DNA from 3 places in the uncultured Porticoccus sp. genome. Region 1 is predicted to be linked to each of the others. Evidence: predicted binding sites of a transcription regulator. Region 1 holds the regulator's gene; each other region holds the start of a gene.
What was found. The regulator sigma-54, encoded in region 1, starts transcription at its own class of promoters, with help from an activator protein. The targets are predictions, from matches to a motif close to TGGCACANNNNTTGCNNT.
Positions count from the first base shown of each region.

Region 1 (4,373 bases):
TGGCGCCCGTCAGGACAGTTCTCTGTGCCGGACCTGTACATTCGGCATGGTGTTGCTGAAATGTCTGGCTAGAACGCTGGATATGTAGACTGAGCGGTGCTGCCCCCCGGTGCAGCCCACTGCAATGGTTAGATAACTGCGATTATTGGCAAGAAATGACGGTGTCCAGCGGGACAGGAACTGCTTGATGTCATTCGTCATGTCGATGACTTCCGGTTGCGATTCGAGAAATTCGATCACTGGTTGGTCGTTGCCGGTAAAGGGCCTTAACTCCTGTTTCCAGTGGGGGTTTGGCAAGCAGCGAACGTCAAAGACAAAATCCGCGTTGACTGGTACTCCGCGTTTAAAGGCAAAGGACTCAAACATGATAGCCATGTCGTCCCTGGTGTGGGGAGCAATTTGCTGCTTGATGACATCGCGTAGCTGGTGCAGGGTCATGGTGCTGGTATCAATTCTGCGATCTGCAATTGAGGCGATTGGGTCCAGCAGGGTGGTCTCAAGTTCTATGGCTTCGTTAATATCTACCCGGTCGTTGGTTAGTGGGTGCTTGCGGCGTGTTTCACTGAAACGCTGGATGATGACGGAATTTCTGGCATCGAGGAAAAGCACTTCATAGTTGATGCCCGAATGCTTCAGCTCCGCAAGAATTTTTGGAAGCTGGTCAAGGTCTTCGCCCAGGTTGCGGACATCAATTCCCACCGCAATTTTTTCCAGCCAATGCTGGTTCTTGGCGTTGATGGCTTTCTGAAAAAGGCCGGGAAGCAAACTGGCGGGAAGATTGTCAATGCAGGTAAAACCGACATCTTCGAGGACGTTCAGTGCGGTACTCTTGCCGGATCCAGAACGCCCACTTACCACCACCAGTCGCATTAGCCTTTCGCCTCAGTCGCCATCATTGCCGGTTGCTATCCGAAAGAGGTCTTGATCACTGCCGGCCTGTCGCAATGCATTGCGAACCGTTTCGTCCTGAAGTAATTCGGCGATGGAAGAGAGGACCTGCAGGTGTTCGTCGTTTTGCTCCTCGGGAACGATCAGTGCAAAGATCAGGTCTACCGGCTCTCCATCGATAGCATCGAAATCGACGGCATCAGCCAGTTTGACAAGTGCTCCGGTAATCTTTTCACAGCCTGCCAGTCGACAGTGGGGGATGGCAACACCTTCTCCTATCCCGGTGCTGCCCAGTCGCTCTCTTGCCAGCAGACTCTGGTAGAGATCGTCTGCGTTGACCCCCTCCATGCGTTCTTTCAGGAAGACGGAAAGGTTTTCCAGTACCCTTTTTTTGCTACCGCCCTCGGCGCTGGCAACGGTGTTTTCAGGGGTGAGTACATCAATCAGTTTCATGAGTGTTATCTACCGCGGTTCTTTTCCTTGTGCTTGATTAGCTGTCGATCCAGTTTGTCGGTCAGCATGTCGATAGCCGCATAAAGATCCTCATGCTCGGAATCGGCAAAGAATTCACCGCCGCTAACATGGACTGTTGCTTCAGCTTTCTGGATCAATTTTTCAACTGAGAGAATCACGTTCGTGCTGGTGATACCGTCGTGATGACGCTCCAGTTTGGATAATTTGGTAGTGACATAGTCTTTGATCGGATCAGTGATATCGAGATGATGTCCGCTGATGTTCAATTGCATGCGGTTCTCCTTAATAGGTGTTAGGTGTTGGGGTTGTAGCGTTTTCTTTCGCTGGAAGAGGGGATGCCCATCCCCTCGCGATATTTGGCAACAGTGCGTCGGGCAACCTGAATACCCATCTCCTGAAGCAGTGCTGTCAGTTTGTTATCGCTGAGGGGCTTGCCCGGATTTTCAGCGCTTACCATTTTTTTCAGCATAGCGCGAATGGCTGTTGATGAACACTCCCCGCCAGCGTCGGTCGAGACGTGGCTGGAGAAGAAATACTTTAGTTCAAAAACACCCTGCGGTGTGTCGATGTACTTTTGGGTGGTCACCCTCGAAATAGTGGATTCGTGCAGGTCCAGTCGTTCGGCAATGTCTGCCAGCACCATGGGCTTCATCGCCACGGGTCCCTGTTCCAGAAAGCCCTGTTGTAATTCAATGATGCAACTGGTGACGCGCATCAGGGTGTCATTGCGGCTTTCCATGCTGCGCAGAAACCATTTGGCTTCCTGGAGGTGATTCTTGAGGAAGGTGTTGTCTTGGCTGGAGTCGGCTCTGCGAATCAGCTGCGCGTACTGTTGATTGATACTCAGGCGAGGAGTGATGTCCTCATTGAGGGAAACTTTCCAGTGATTATCGACTTTGGTGACTCGAACATCGGGTACCACGTACTCGATATCATCGTTTCGAATGGCGTCACCGGGGTTGGGAGCCAATGTCTGGATAAGTAGGATGGCACCCTCGAGTATCTCGTGGGACAGACCGGTGATTTTTTCCATTTGTCGAAAATTGCGCTGTCCAACCAGTTCCAGGTGGTCAGTGACGAGCTGGATGGCCTCGTTAATCAGCGGCGTATCAGGAGAGAACTGGTTCAGCTGAATCAGAAGGCATTCGGCGAGGCCGGTGGCTGCAACACCAGGTGGGTCAAACTGCTGAATGCGGTGCACTACAGCGAGTACTTCATCCAGCTCAATTTCGTCGTCCAGCGCAGCCCAGATTTCTTCAACCGGTGCCGTCAGCATGCCCCGGCTATCAATTGAATCGATAATGATTTCACCGATCAGGTAATCCTTGGGAGACATCGGCGTCAGATTAAGTTGCCAGATCAGGTGGTCCTGAAGCGACTCTGTGACGTTGTGAACGCTGTCAAAATCGCGTGTATCCGCGCCGGTGTTTCTGATGGTGGTGCTGGGTTGGTAGATGTCGTCCCAGTTGGCATCGACTGGCAGGTCAGTGGGTATTTTGCTGTCCCATTCACTGCTGTTAAGATCACGCGTTGCACTGTCGATATCTTCAACTTTCCCAGTGGCGGTTTCTGCGGCCAGATTCTCGGATTCTTCAGCAAGCTCAAGCAGCGGGTTATCGTAGAGGTTCTGCTGGATTTCCTGGTGCAAGTCGAGAGAGGATAATTGCAACAGACGGATGGCCTGCTGTAGCTGAGGGGTCATCGTCAGCTGCTGGCCGATTTTCAGTTGCAAGCTGGCTTTCATGTTATGACTGCGTATAGAGAGTTGTTACGAAGATGTTCACACGGAAAGTGTAGTCTGCCTCCGGGGGGGGAGACAAGCAAAATGTGTGCCGCTTTGCACAATCGCTGTGCGGTGATACGTCCCATCAAAGCATAAAGTCTTCGCCGAGATAGATATCCCGTACCTGCTGGTTGGCGACAATATCGGTGGCCTGCCCCTCGGCAATAACCTGTCCTTCGCCAACGATATAAGCATGCTCGCAGATATCGAGTGTCTCGCGTACGTTGTGGTCTGTGATCAGGACACCAATACCTATATCGCGTAAGTGACGGATGATCTGCTTGATATCGTTGACTGAAATCGGGTCGACCCCGGCAAAGGGTTCATCCAGAAGAATGAAGGCTGGCTCAATGGCCAGTGCTCGAGCAATTTCCACCCTGCGACGTTCCCCTCCCGAGAGGCTCATGCCAAGGGTGTTGCGGATATGGCTGATATGAAACTCCTGGAGTAGCTGTTCCAGTTTTTTTGCACGCTGTTGTTTGTCGAGATCTTTTCTGGTTTCCAGGATCGCCAGAATATTATTCTCCACGGTCATCTTGCGAAAAATGGAAGCCTCTTGCGGGAGATAGCCAAGTCCCTTGCGCGCCCTGCCGTGCATGGACAGAGAAGTGATGTCTTCATCATCGATATAAACAGAGCCGCCATCCTGATGAACCAGCCCGACAATCATGTAAAAACAGGTGGTTTTGCCAGCGCCGTTAGGCCCGAGCAATCCGACAATCGCACCGCTTTCGACGGTGAGGGATACATCGCGAATCACCGGCCTTCTTTTATAGCTTTTGACCAGGTTTGACGCTTTAAGGATAGCCATTTAGTTTGCATCCTTTTGCTTGTTGGGTGGAATGACCATCTGGATTCGCTGGCGGGGATTGTCGCCACTGCTCGCCTTGACCACCTCTGCCTTCAGGTCATAGTTGATTTTTTCACCGGTGATAACGGTGCCATTTTGCTCAACGCTGGCATTTTTCAGTAGGTCGATACGGTCACTGGCCAGATGGTATTCAATAGTGTCGCCCTTGGCGTACATCATGTTGTCGTTGGGGTTCGGTTGTTGTTGGTAGCGGGCAGGTTCTCCCACACAGACAATTCGGACGACCTGGTTATTTGCCGTGTAGACGGTGACTTTGTCCGCGTGAATTTTGATGGTTCCCTGGGTAATAACGACAGCGCCTTCGTAGATCGTTGTACCGGTTTTTTCATATCGTTCGGCTCTGTCCGACTCAATATT
Region 1 is NZ_CAXBHS010000007.1:143,374-147,746, forward strand. It holds gene rapZ (RNase adapter RapZ) at 10-870, opposite strand; gene ptsN (PTS IIA-like nitrogen regulatory protein PtsN) at 883-1,341, opposite strand; gene raiA (ribosome-associated translation inhibitor RaiA) at 1,347-1,634, opposite strand; gene AACZ64_RS08305 (RNA polymerase factor sigma-54) at 1,655-3,106, opposite strand; gene lptB (LPS export ABC transporter ATP-binding protein) at 3,231-3,956, opposite strand; gene lptA (lipopolysaccharide transport periplasmic protein LptA) at 3,957-4,373, opposite strand, start outside.

Region 2 (4,373 bases), on a different contig from region 1:
GCAGAAAACCGATCAGTCCAATGGTCACCACAGCCACCATAATGCGACCCAGCGAATCCGATGAGCCGTTCTGAAACTCATCCCAGATAAATTTGCCCAAACCGGGGTTCTGGGCCAGCATTTCGGCGGCAATCAATACCATCCAGCCAGTGGCCAGTGATAACCGCATGCCGGTGAAAATCATGGGTATGGCGGAGGGGATAACAATTTTTCGGACATGTACCAGCGAAGGCAGTTGCAGAACCCGGCTGACGTTGACCAGATCGCGATCGATACTGGTGACACCCACTGTAGTGTTGATTACGGTGGGCCAAAGGCAACAGAGGGCCACTGTAAATGCGGAGGTCAGAAAGGCCTTTTCAAACATGGGGTCATCGGTGACATAAAGGGCCGATACCACCATCGTCACAAGCGGTAGCCATGCCAGGGGTGAGACCGGCTTGAATGTCTGGATGATCGGGTTGACCGACTGGTACACCTTTTCACTCAAGCCGCAGACGATGCCCAGAGGCACCGCAATCACTGTGGCGATCAGAAATCCGAAAGACACGGTATAGAGGCTGGTTATCACCTGATCCAGGAAGGTGGCTTTACCGGTATAACTGCGAATTTTCACTTCCGCATCGGGATTCTGGGCCAGCCGTTTGGCATTTCTGTCTTCCTGCCGCTGATAGAATGCGGCTGCTTTCTCCCGCTCCCGTTGGTGCTCGGCCAGCAAACCCTTGGATTGCTCCCAGACCTGAACCGGTCCCGGAAACTGTCCCAGTGAGGTATTGATGTTGTTGGCGACACCCTGCCAGAGCATTAAAAAAATCAGGATGCCCGCAAGGGGCAGGGCGAGGGTTTTACCTACAGTGCGGGCAATACTGCTCAGTTGTGAGATAGAGAAACGGGCGATTCCCTGTTCATTCCTGAAAATAGCAGCAAGGTCAGTCATGTAATAGATCCTTCGGTGGCTAACGGGCAGCCTGGACTGCCCATGTTTTACTTAAGGTTTAGTGTTGCCCATCAGAGCGTTTCGTCTTTCAGGCCAATGGAAAACTTCTCCAGGTAAGCATTGGGTTGCGTGCCATCGAACGTGATGTTGTCGATAAACTCTGGTTGAGGCGGTTTGAAGCCGGATTCGCTGTCCAGGTCCGGGAAATCCTCTGCAGACATGAGTCCTTCGGCAATCAATGCTTTGGCAGCGGTGGCATAGATGTCTGGGAGATAGACTTTCCTGGCGGTCTCGAAATACCACTCATCACTTTTGGGCTCGGCAATCTGTCCCCAGCGGCGCATCTGGGTTAAATACCAGACGGCATCGGAGTAATAGGGGTAGGTGGCAAAATGACGGAAGAACACATTGAAGTCGGGCACGTCGCGTTTATCACCCTTCTCGTATTCAAAGGTTCCCGTCATGCTATTGGCAATGACGTCATAATCCGCACCGACGTATTCCGAACGGGAGAGGATTTCAACGGCTTCCGGGCGGTTGGCATTGTTGTTTTCATCCAGCCACTTGGCGGCACGCAGCATGGCCTTGACTAAACGGGCAGTGGTGTTCGGGTACTTCTCGGTAAATTCCTTGGTCATGCCAAAGACTTTTTCCGGGTTGTTTTTCCAGATCTCATAATCCGTGATGACTGGAACCCCGATACCCATGAATACCGCTTGCTGGTTCCACGGCTCACCGACGCAGTAGCCGTGAATGGTGCCAGCCTCAAGGGTGGCGGGCATCTGAGGTGGAGGCGTGACAGACAGTAGGGCTTCGGCATTGATATTGCCGCTGGTATCGCCCTTGTGTGGTGCGTAGAAGCCGGGATGAATCCCGCCGGCCGCCAGCCAGTAGCGCAACTCGTAGTTGTGCGTGGAGACCGGGAAAACCATGCCCATTTTAAATGGCGTGCCCTGCGCCCGCATTTGATCGACCACCGGCTTCAGATAGTCGGCTTTGATCGGGTGGACCGGTTTGCCCTCAGCCATTGGTACGTGGGCTTTCATTTTCTCCCAGACAGCATTGGAAACGGTAATACCATTTCCGTTGAGGTCCATACTGAACGGCGTAACGATGTGGGCCTTGGTGCCAAAGCCGATGGTGGCCGCCAGGGGCTGGCCAGCAAGCATGTGGGCGCCATCGAGTTTGCCGTCGATAACCCCATCCAATAGCACTTTCCAGTTAGCCTGCGCTTCAATGGTGACGTAAAGCCCCTCATCCTCGAAATAACCGTTTTCGTAGGCGATAGCGATAGGTGCCATGTCCGTGAGTTTGATAAAGCCAAACTTGAGCTCGTCCTTTTCAGGTGGTCCCAGTTCCGCATGTGCCCAGCTGCCCATGACCAAAAAGGACAGGGTCAACAGGATCCATTGTGGAAATTTCAATCTTTTCTGTACCGGGGAGTCTTGAAGATTGCTGTTCATTTAACGGGTACCTCAACTGTGAATGTCACTTGCATAAAAAAAGCCCACCTGCCGGTTTTATGTGCAGGGGGGCTTCATTGCCCTTAATACCATTGGACAGGTATTAGTCGGTGCGTTATTGGTGTCTTATCTATAGATATACAAAATGTATGCCAAATAAGAAAGTCGGCAAAAACAAGGTGTTGAGATGAGAGGTGAGGGAGTAACCGGGCTGGCCGGCACAATTATGGGGCGCTTTTCAGTCAGGCTGCACCAAGAGGTGACCTTGGGCCTGGTTGTTGCGGGGAGGGCTAGTCGTCGCGATTTTCTTGCAGCATTTGGGGCGATACCATCAGGTCGCTACCCAATTCAATCTGATCGTTAAACCAATAGGGCTCAGCATGGGTCCCTTCACTCTTGTGGTCCTGATCCGGTGTGGGGTAACCCAGCAACCGGGCAGCTTCGCGGTATAAATCTGTCCGGAAACACTGTTGCGTGATAGACACTATTTTGTCGCGATCGAAAACCTTGCCCAGCAGCGGTTCACAGTGATGCAGAAGAAATTCCGCCTGGGATCGCCATGGAAAGCCGGCACTGTAACTGGCAAAAACGTGGAAATTCGGGTGGTGTTCAGCTGCACATCCGCGGTCGTAGACCAGGTTGCCGGTCAGTGATGGCCGCAAATAGTTGGTGGGTAAATCCAGGTAGTCCGGGCGAGTCAACATTTGCACAGTCGCTTCACGGTTGCCCATGTCGGCCAGCCACTGACAGGCCTCCATCAATGCCAACCGCAACCGGAGGTGAGTGGCGGGATTGCGGGTATGCCATTCCTCCATGACACCCAATACTTTTTCCGGTGCATTGTTCCAGACGTGGAACCCTGTGGTAGCCAGTACGCCGACACCATATTCCACCGCGATACTGTTCCAGGGTTCCCCGGCACAGAAACCGTCAATTACGCCCTGAGCCAGGCTATCCACCATCTGTTCCGGTGGCAGCACGATCACCCTGACATCGCGATCCGGATCAATACCCCCTGCCTCGAGACACATCCGAAGCAATTGTGTGTGCGTGGAGAAAGAGTGAACAGTAGCGAGGGTAATTGTCTGGTTGCTGGGCTGTTTATCCAATACTTTTTTGAGCGCCCTGGCACTTGCCAGGGGTTGGTTAGGCTGCAGGGGAATGTCTGACTGATTGACCATTTGTTCCCAGAGGGGGCGGGACAGGGTAATCCCGTTACCGTTGAGCGATAGCACCAATCCGGTGACAATCGGTGCGCGTATCCCCGCAGCCCCCAGTGTTGTCACCAGCGGCATGGGTGCCAGCATCTGACAGGCATCAAAATTCCCGGCAATCAGTTTATCGCGGATATTGGCCCATGAGACTTCTCTGCAAAGTGTTACATCCAGGCCGTATTTGGCAAAAAGCCCCAGTTCCTGGGCGATGATCAACGGCGCGCTGTCACTCAGCCGCATATAGCCGATATTAAGGTTCTGCCGTTCGCCGGCCGGTAATTTATGGGTCGTCGTCTGCATGATTATCTCGCGTTGTTACTGGGCTTTCCCAGAATATTAATCACTGACCGAGCCGCCTCGGGCAAACTCTGGTTGGTGTCCATCGAGAGTGTCCGCAAGGTTTTGTGTGCCTTGTCTTCGCTGATGCCACGTTGAGCCATCAGCAGTTGTTTTGCCTCTTCTATCACAGACTGACTGGCAAGCTTGGTGCGTGCGTCATCCAGGGCCTTGCGCAGGGACTGGTAGGACTTGAACTGGGCAATGGCCAGATCAATAACCGGTTTGACCCGGTCCGGGTTCAGCTCATCCATCAGGTAGGCAGTCACTCCGGCGTCCACGGCCTGTTCGATAAAAGCGGGATCTTCTTCATGGGAAAACATGACTACCGGTCTCGGATTGTGGTGGTTGACCACCGAGAGACTCTCCAGCACATCACGACCGGGCGACTGAATGTCGATTAATACCAGGTCTGGTTGATGC
Region 2 is NZ_CAXBHS010000002.1:81,862-86,234, forward strand. It holds gene AACZ64_RS03030 (ABC transporter permease) at 1-937, opposite strand, end outside; gene AACZ64_RS03035 (CmpA/NrtA family ABC transporter substrate-binding protein) at 1,009-2,316, opposite strand; gene AACZ64_RS03040 (CmpA/NrtA family ABC transporter substrate-binding protein) at 2,691-3,914, opposite strand; gene AACZ64_RS03045 (ANTAR domain-containing protein) at 3,917-4,373, opposite strand, start outside.
Region 2: a site for sigma-54 is predicted at 2,538-2,555, ahead of AACZ64_RS03035 (CmpA/NrtA family ABC transporter substrate-binding protein). Genes of this name have one in related genera too.

Region 3 (4,373 bases), on a different contig from region 1:
CTGTCGGCACCGTCCAGATTTAAGCGTCCAGCCGCATAATCGAGGCCCATCACCGAATCCACCACTGCGCAGGCACTGGAAGTAGGATCCTTCAACACATAGGAAAAGGTACTGGTCTGCTCATCGAAAAACGGCACAACTGCGGGTTTGTGCTCAAAATCTACTTCAAAGTCGATGGTCTGATTCATGGTTTCGCTCCTCAATCTCATGTTAGTCATAGGACAATTCGGTCGCCTTGCCGCGAAAAACACGGTAGACATAAATGGTGTAAAAAAGGATCGCGGGCAACGTGATAACAATGCCCACCAGAGTAAACAAAAGGGAACTGACAGAGGCCGATGCCTCCCAGATCGTCATCTCACCGATGATGATATCGGGATAGATACTGTAGGCCAGCCCCAGTGATGCCATCAGGCAGATCAACACAATCGCGACGAAAATCACCCAGCTGTAACCCTCGCGGAGCCAGTTGTCACGCTGCAGGAGCCATACGATGCCCGCGTAGAGCACCAGGCAGGACACTGGAATCGGCAACAGTCCTATGAAATTCGGCAGCGTGAACCATTTGGCGGCGATAGCCCCGCTGGCAATCGGCGTGGCTACCGACACCGCCAGCAGACCCAGCCCGGTGGGCAACACCGACCAGCGAGCCCAACGCAACGCCTTGTCGAACAAGGCGCCTTCCGTTTTCATTAGCAACCAGGTCGATCCCAGCAGCAGATAGAACGCCGGCAGAGTCAGCCCGATTAACAGGGCAAACAGATGGCTAGTCAGATCACCGCGCAGGCCAGTGACATAGGCACCAAGCATCCAGCCCTGGGAGACCGCGGCGACCAATGACCCCAGAAAGAAGGCCCGGTTCCACAACTGCTTGCGATGGTCACCCGCCTTGACGCGCAGATCGAAAGCTACCCCACGCAGGATTAAACCCATCAACATCAGGGTCACGGGGATGTAAAGCGCTGTCAGGATGGCACCGTGAGCCATGGGAAAAGCGATCAACAGCACGCCCACACCTAGTACGATCCAGGTTTCATTGGCATCCCAAAACGGACCTATGGACGCGATCATGATGTCTTTTTCCCGCTCGTCGGCGGCCGGCAAAAGCAGGCCTACCCCCAAGTCGTAACCATCCAGCACGACATAGATCAACAACGCCAGTCCCATGATGGCGACATAGATAATTGGTAACCAGAATTCCATCAGTGCGCTCCCTCCGTGCCTTGCTGCTGCGAAACGATTGGTTGTTGTTTTATCGCCAGGGATGCCGCCGGTTTACTAGCCAGATAACGCAAGGCGCCGATATAGGCCATCAGGAGAAAGACATAGAGTGCGACATAGCCCAACAGAGTCCCCGTGAGCGTCGCGGAGGCGTGGTCCGCCACCACATCCGCAGTACGCAGCACGCCATCGACGATCCAAGGCTGACGGCCGATCTCGGTCACATACCAGCCGGCTACCACCGCAACCCAGCCGGAAAAAGTCATCCACGAGAGCGCCCGCAACAAGGCCGGACCAGGCGCCCGGTCGCGCCAGACATACCAGGCAGCCCACCAGCTAACCAACAGCATTAAACTGCCAACCGCCAGCATGACCCGGAAGGACCAGAACACCCAACCCACAGGAGGATGATCGACGAATTCGCTCAAGCCTCTCACCTCACCGTCCAGTTCGTGGGTCAAAATCCAGCTGGCGGCATAGGGGATCTTCAGTGCAAATCGCGTTTCCCGGCTCTCTTCATCGGGCAAACCGAAGACCGTAAAAGGCGCGCCCTTCTCCGTCTCCCAGATCGCCTCCATGGCCGCGATTTTCGCCGGTTGATGCTCTAGCGTGTTCAGCCCGTGGATATCCCCCACCAGGATCTGCAAGGGCGCCAGCACCGCGGCGATGACAATACCGGTTTTCATGACGTGCCAGGTTGCCGGCCCGTCGACCTTTTTTCTACGCCGCCAGGCACTGACCCCGGTGATCAAAAAGGCTGTGGTCAGAAACGACGCCAGCGTCATGTGAATAAACCGATAGGGAAACGACGGGTTGAAAATAACTGCCCACCAGCTGTCCACCATTACCCGGCCGTTTTCCATGGAAAAACCAGATGGCGTTTGCATCCAGGAATTGAGACTGAGAATCCAGAAGGCAGACAGGAGGGTGCCGAAAGCCACGAGAAAGGAGGAGATCAAATGCATGCGATTTGATACCCGATCCTTACCGAACAACATAATCCCGAGGAAAGAGGCTTCGAGAAAGAACGCAGTCAGCACTTCATAACCCAGCAGAGGACCGGCGACATTGCCGGCGCGTTCCATAAAACCCGGCCAGTTAGTGCCGAACTGGAAACTCATGGTGATCCCGGAAACCACACCCATGGCAAACGTCAGGGCAAAGACTTTCACCCAGAAATAGTAGGCATACTCCCAGGCTCTGTCGCCACTCAACGTAAAGCGGGCACGAAAATAAAACAACACCCAGGCCAGGCCGATGGAAATACTGGGAAAAAGAATATGGAAAGTTATGTTGGCGGCGAACTGCATGCGCGCCAGGACAAAGGCATCAAATTCCAAAAGAGACTCCCCCCAATTATGGTGAATGGAGACGCCGGCTCCACTGTGGGGTGGGGTGGACTGCATGTCGCGTTCCACTATGCCAGCAACTCTGATCTTGAGATTATTATCGCAATCCTTATGCCAAGTGTTTATCAAATAACACTATATGCAGTAGTCGATTGTTTTACCTGAATTTTTTTAGAAAAAAACTCAAGAGTGATAAAAGCAGTTGCCGTAGCCAGCCCACCTTTGTCATTATTGGCAAACACGTTTGCCGGATTTGACAGCCATGCACTTGATTGCCAGCGATACCAATCAGGATGCCGCCCGCATACTCGACGGGTTTGAATGCCCGGCCATCCTGGTCACCAACGACTACCGGATCCTCGCCACCAACGAACGATACCTGGAGAGTTTCGGCGAGATCGAACCCGGACGCCCCGCTCATTGTTTTGAGGTATCTCATGGCTACGACCGCCCCTGCGATCAGGCCGGCGAGACTTGCCCCCTGGCCACCTGCACAGACTCCCGAAAAAAAGAGCGGGTTCTGCATATTCACAATACATCTCGGGGGAAGGAATATGTGGACGTGGAAATGCTACCCATCCTGGACGATGAGGGACGCCCCAAGTTTTTTGTAGAGTTATTAAAGCCGGTCAACATCGCCAGCGCAGAATCCAGCACTATACAGATGGTGGGCCGTAGCCCCCCCTTCAACCGCATGGTGGATATGATCAACCTGGTTGCAGCCAGGGACACCGCCGTGTTGCTGCTGGGCGAATCCGGGACGGGCAAGGAAATGGCCGCCAGCGCCATCCATCAAGCCAGCCCCAGGCGCGATCGCCCCCTAGTCACCGTAGAATGTGCCGGTCTTACAGAGACGCTGTTCGAAAGTGAGCTGTTTGGACACGCCAAGGGGGCGTTTACCGGCGCCACCTCCAGGAAAGCCGGATTGATAGAAGCAGCCGAGGACGGCACGCTGTTTCTCGACGAAATCGGCGACGTGCCACTGGGCATGCAGGTCAAGCTTTTGCGCTTGCTGGAAACAGGAACCTATCGTGCAGTGGGCAACACGGAAATCAAGCGCGCCCGGTTTCGGCTGATTTGCGCCACTCACAAGAATCTGCCGGCACTAATTGAGCGCGGCGGGTTCCGCGAAGATCTCTATTACCGCATCAATGTCTTCCCCATTGAGCTACCACCACTGCGCAAGCGGTACGAAGACATCGCTTTGATCGCCAAATCCGTTCTCGAGAAAATCAGTGGCGGCGACAAGCTCCATATCAGCAATTCCGCCGTCAAACTCCTGCAACAACAGACCTTTCCGGGGAACGTCCGGGAATTGCGCAACCTACTAGAGCGCGCGCTAATCTTCAAGCAATCCAATGTCATTGATGACTCAGTGATTAACAGGTGCCTGAACGGCTTACCGCAGATACTGAAACCTCGCATCGAGCAACTGGACATCGATCTCAAGACACTGGAATACAATCACCTGCGGAAGTTAATGTCAGCGCACCAGGGGGACAAGGACAAAGTAGCAAAGATCGCTGGCATCAGTGTGCGTTCGCTGTACCGCAAACTCGCCGAGGAGTAACAGACTTCTGAAAACAAGAACACCTCTCGTGAAGACGCGAAGACCGCCAAGTGGCTAGATGCATTATTTTTTCTAACTGACCCGCCCCCAATCAATATCACAGTAATCAATGAGTTATTACACATAAAAAATGCTAAACCAAGCTAACAAAAAGGCCTGCAAACACTGGGCTTGCAGGCCTTCTTGGGATTTATTGAGAGTATGCTTGGACGTTTACATCATGCCGCCCATAC
Region 3 is NZ_CAXBHS010000006.1:109,703-114,075, forward strand. It holds gene AACZ64_RS07325 (MBL fold metallo-hydrolase) at 1-188, opposite strand, end outside; gene AACZ64_RS07330 (cytochrome d ubiquinol oxidase subunit II) at 211-1,203, opposite strand; gene AACZ64_RS07335 (cytochrome ubiquinol oxidase subunit I) at 1,203-2,627, opposite strand; gene AACZ64_RS07340 (sigma 54-interacting transcriptional regulator) at 2,815-4,140, shown strand; gene groL (chaperonin GroEL) at 4,354-4,373, opposite strand, start outside.
Region 3: a site for sigma-54 is predicted at 2,670-2,687, ahead of AACZ64_RS07335 (cytochrome ubiquinol oxidase subunit I). Genes of this name have one in related genera too.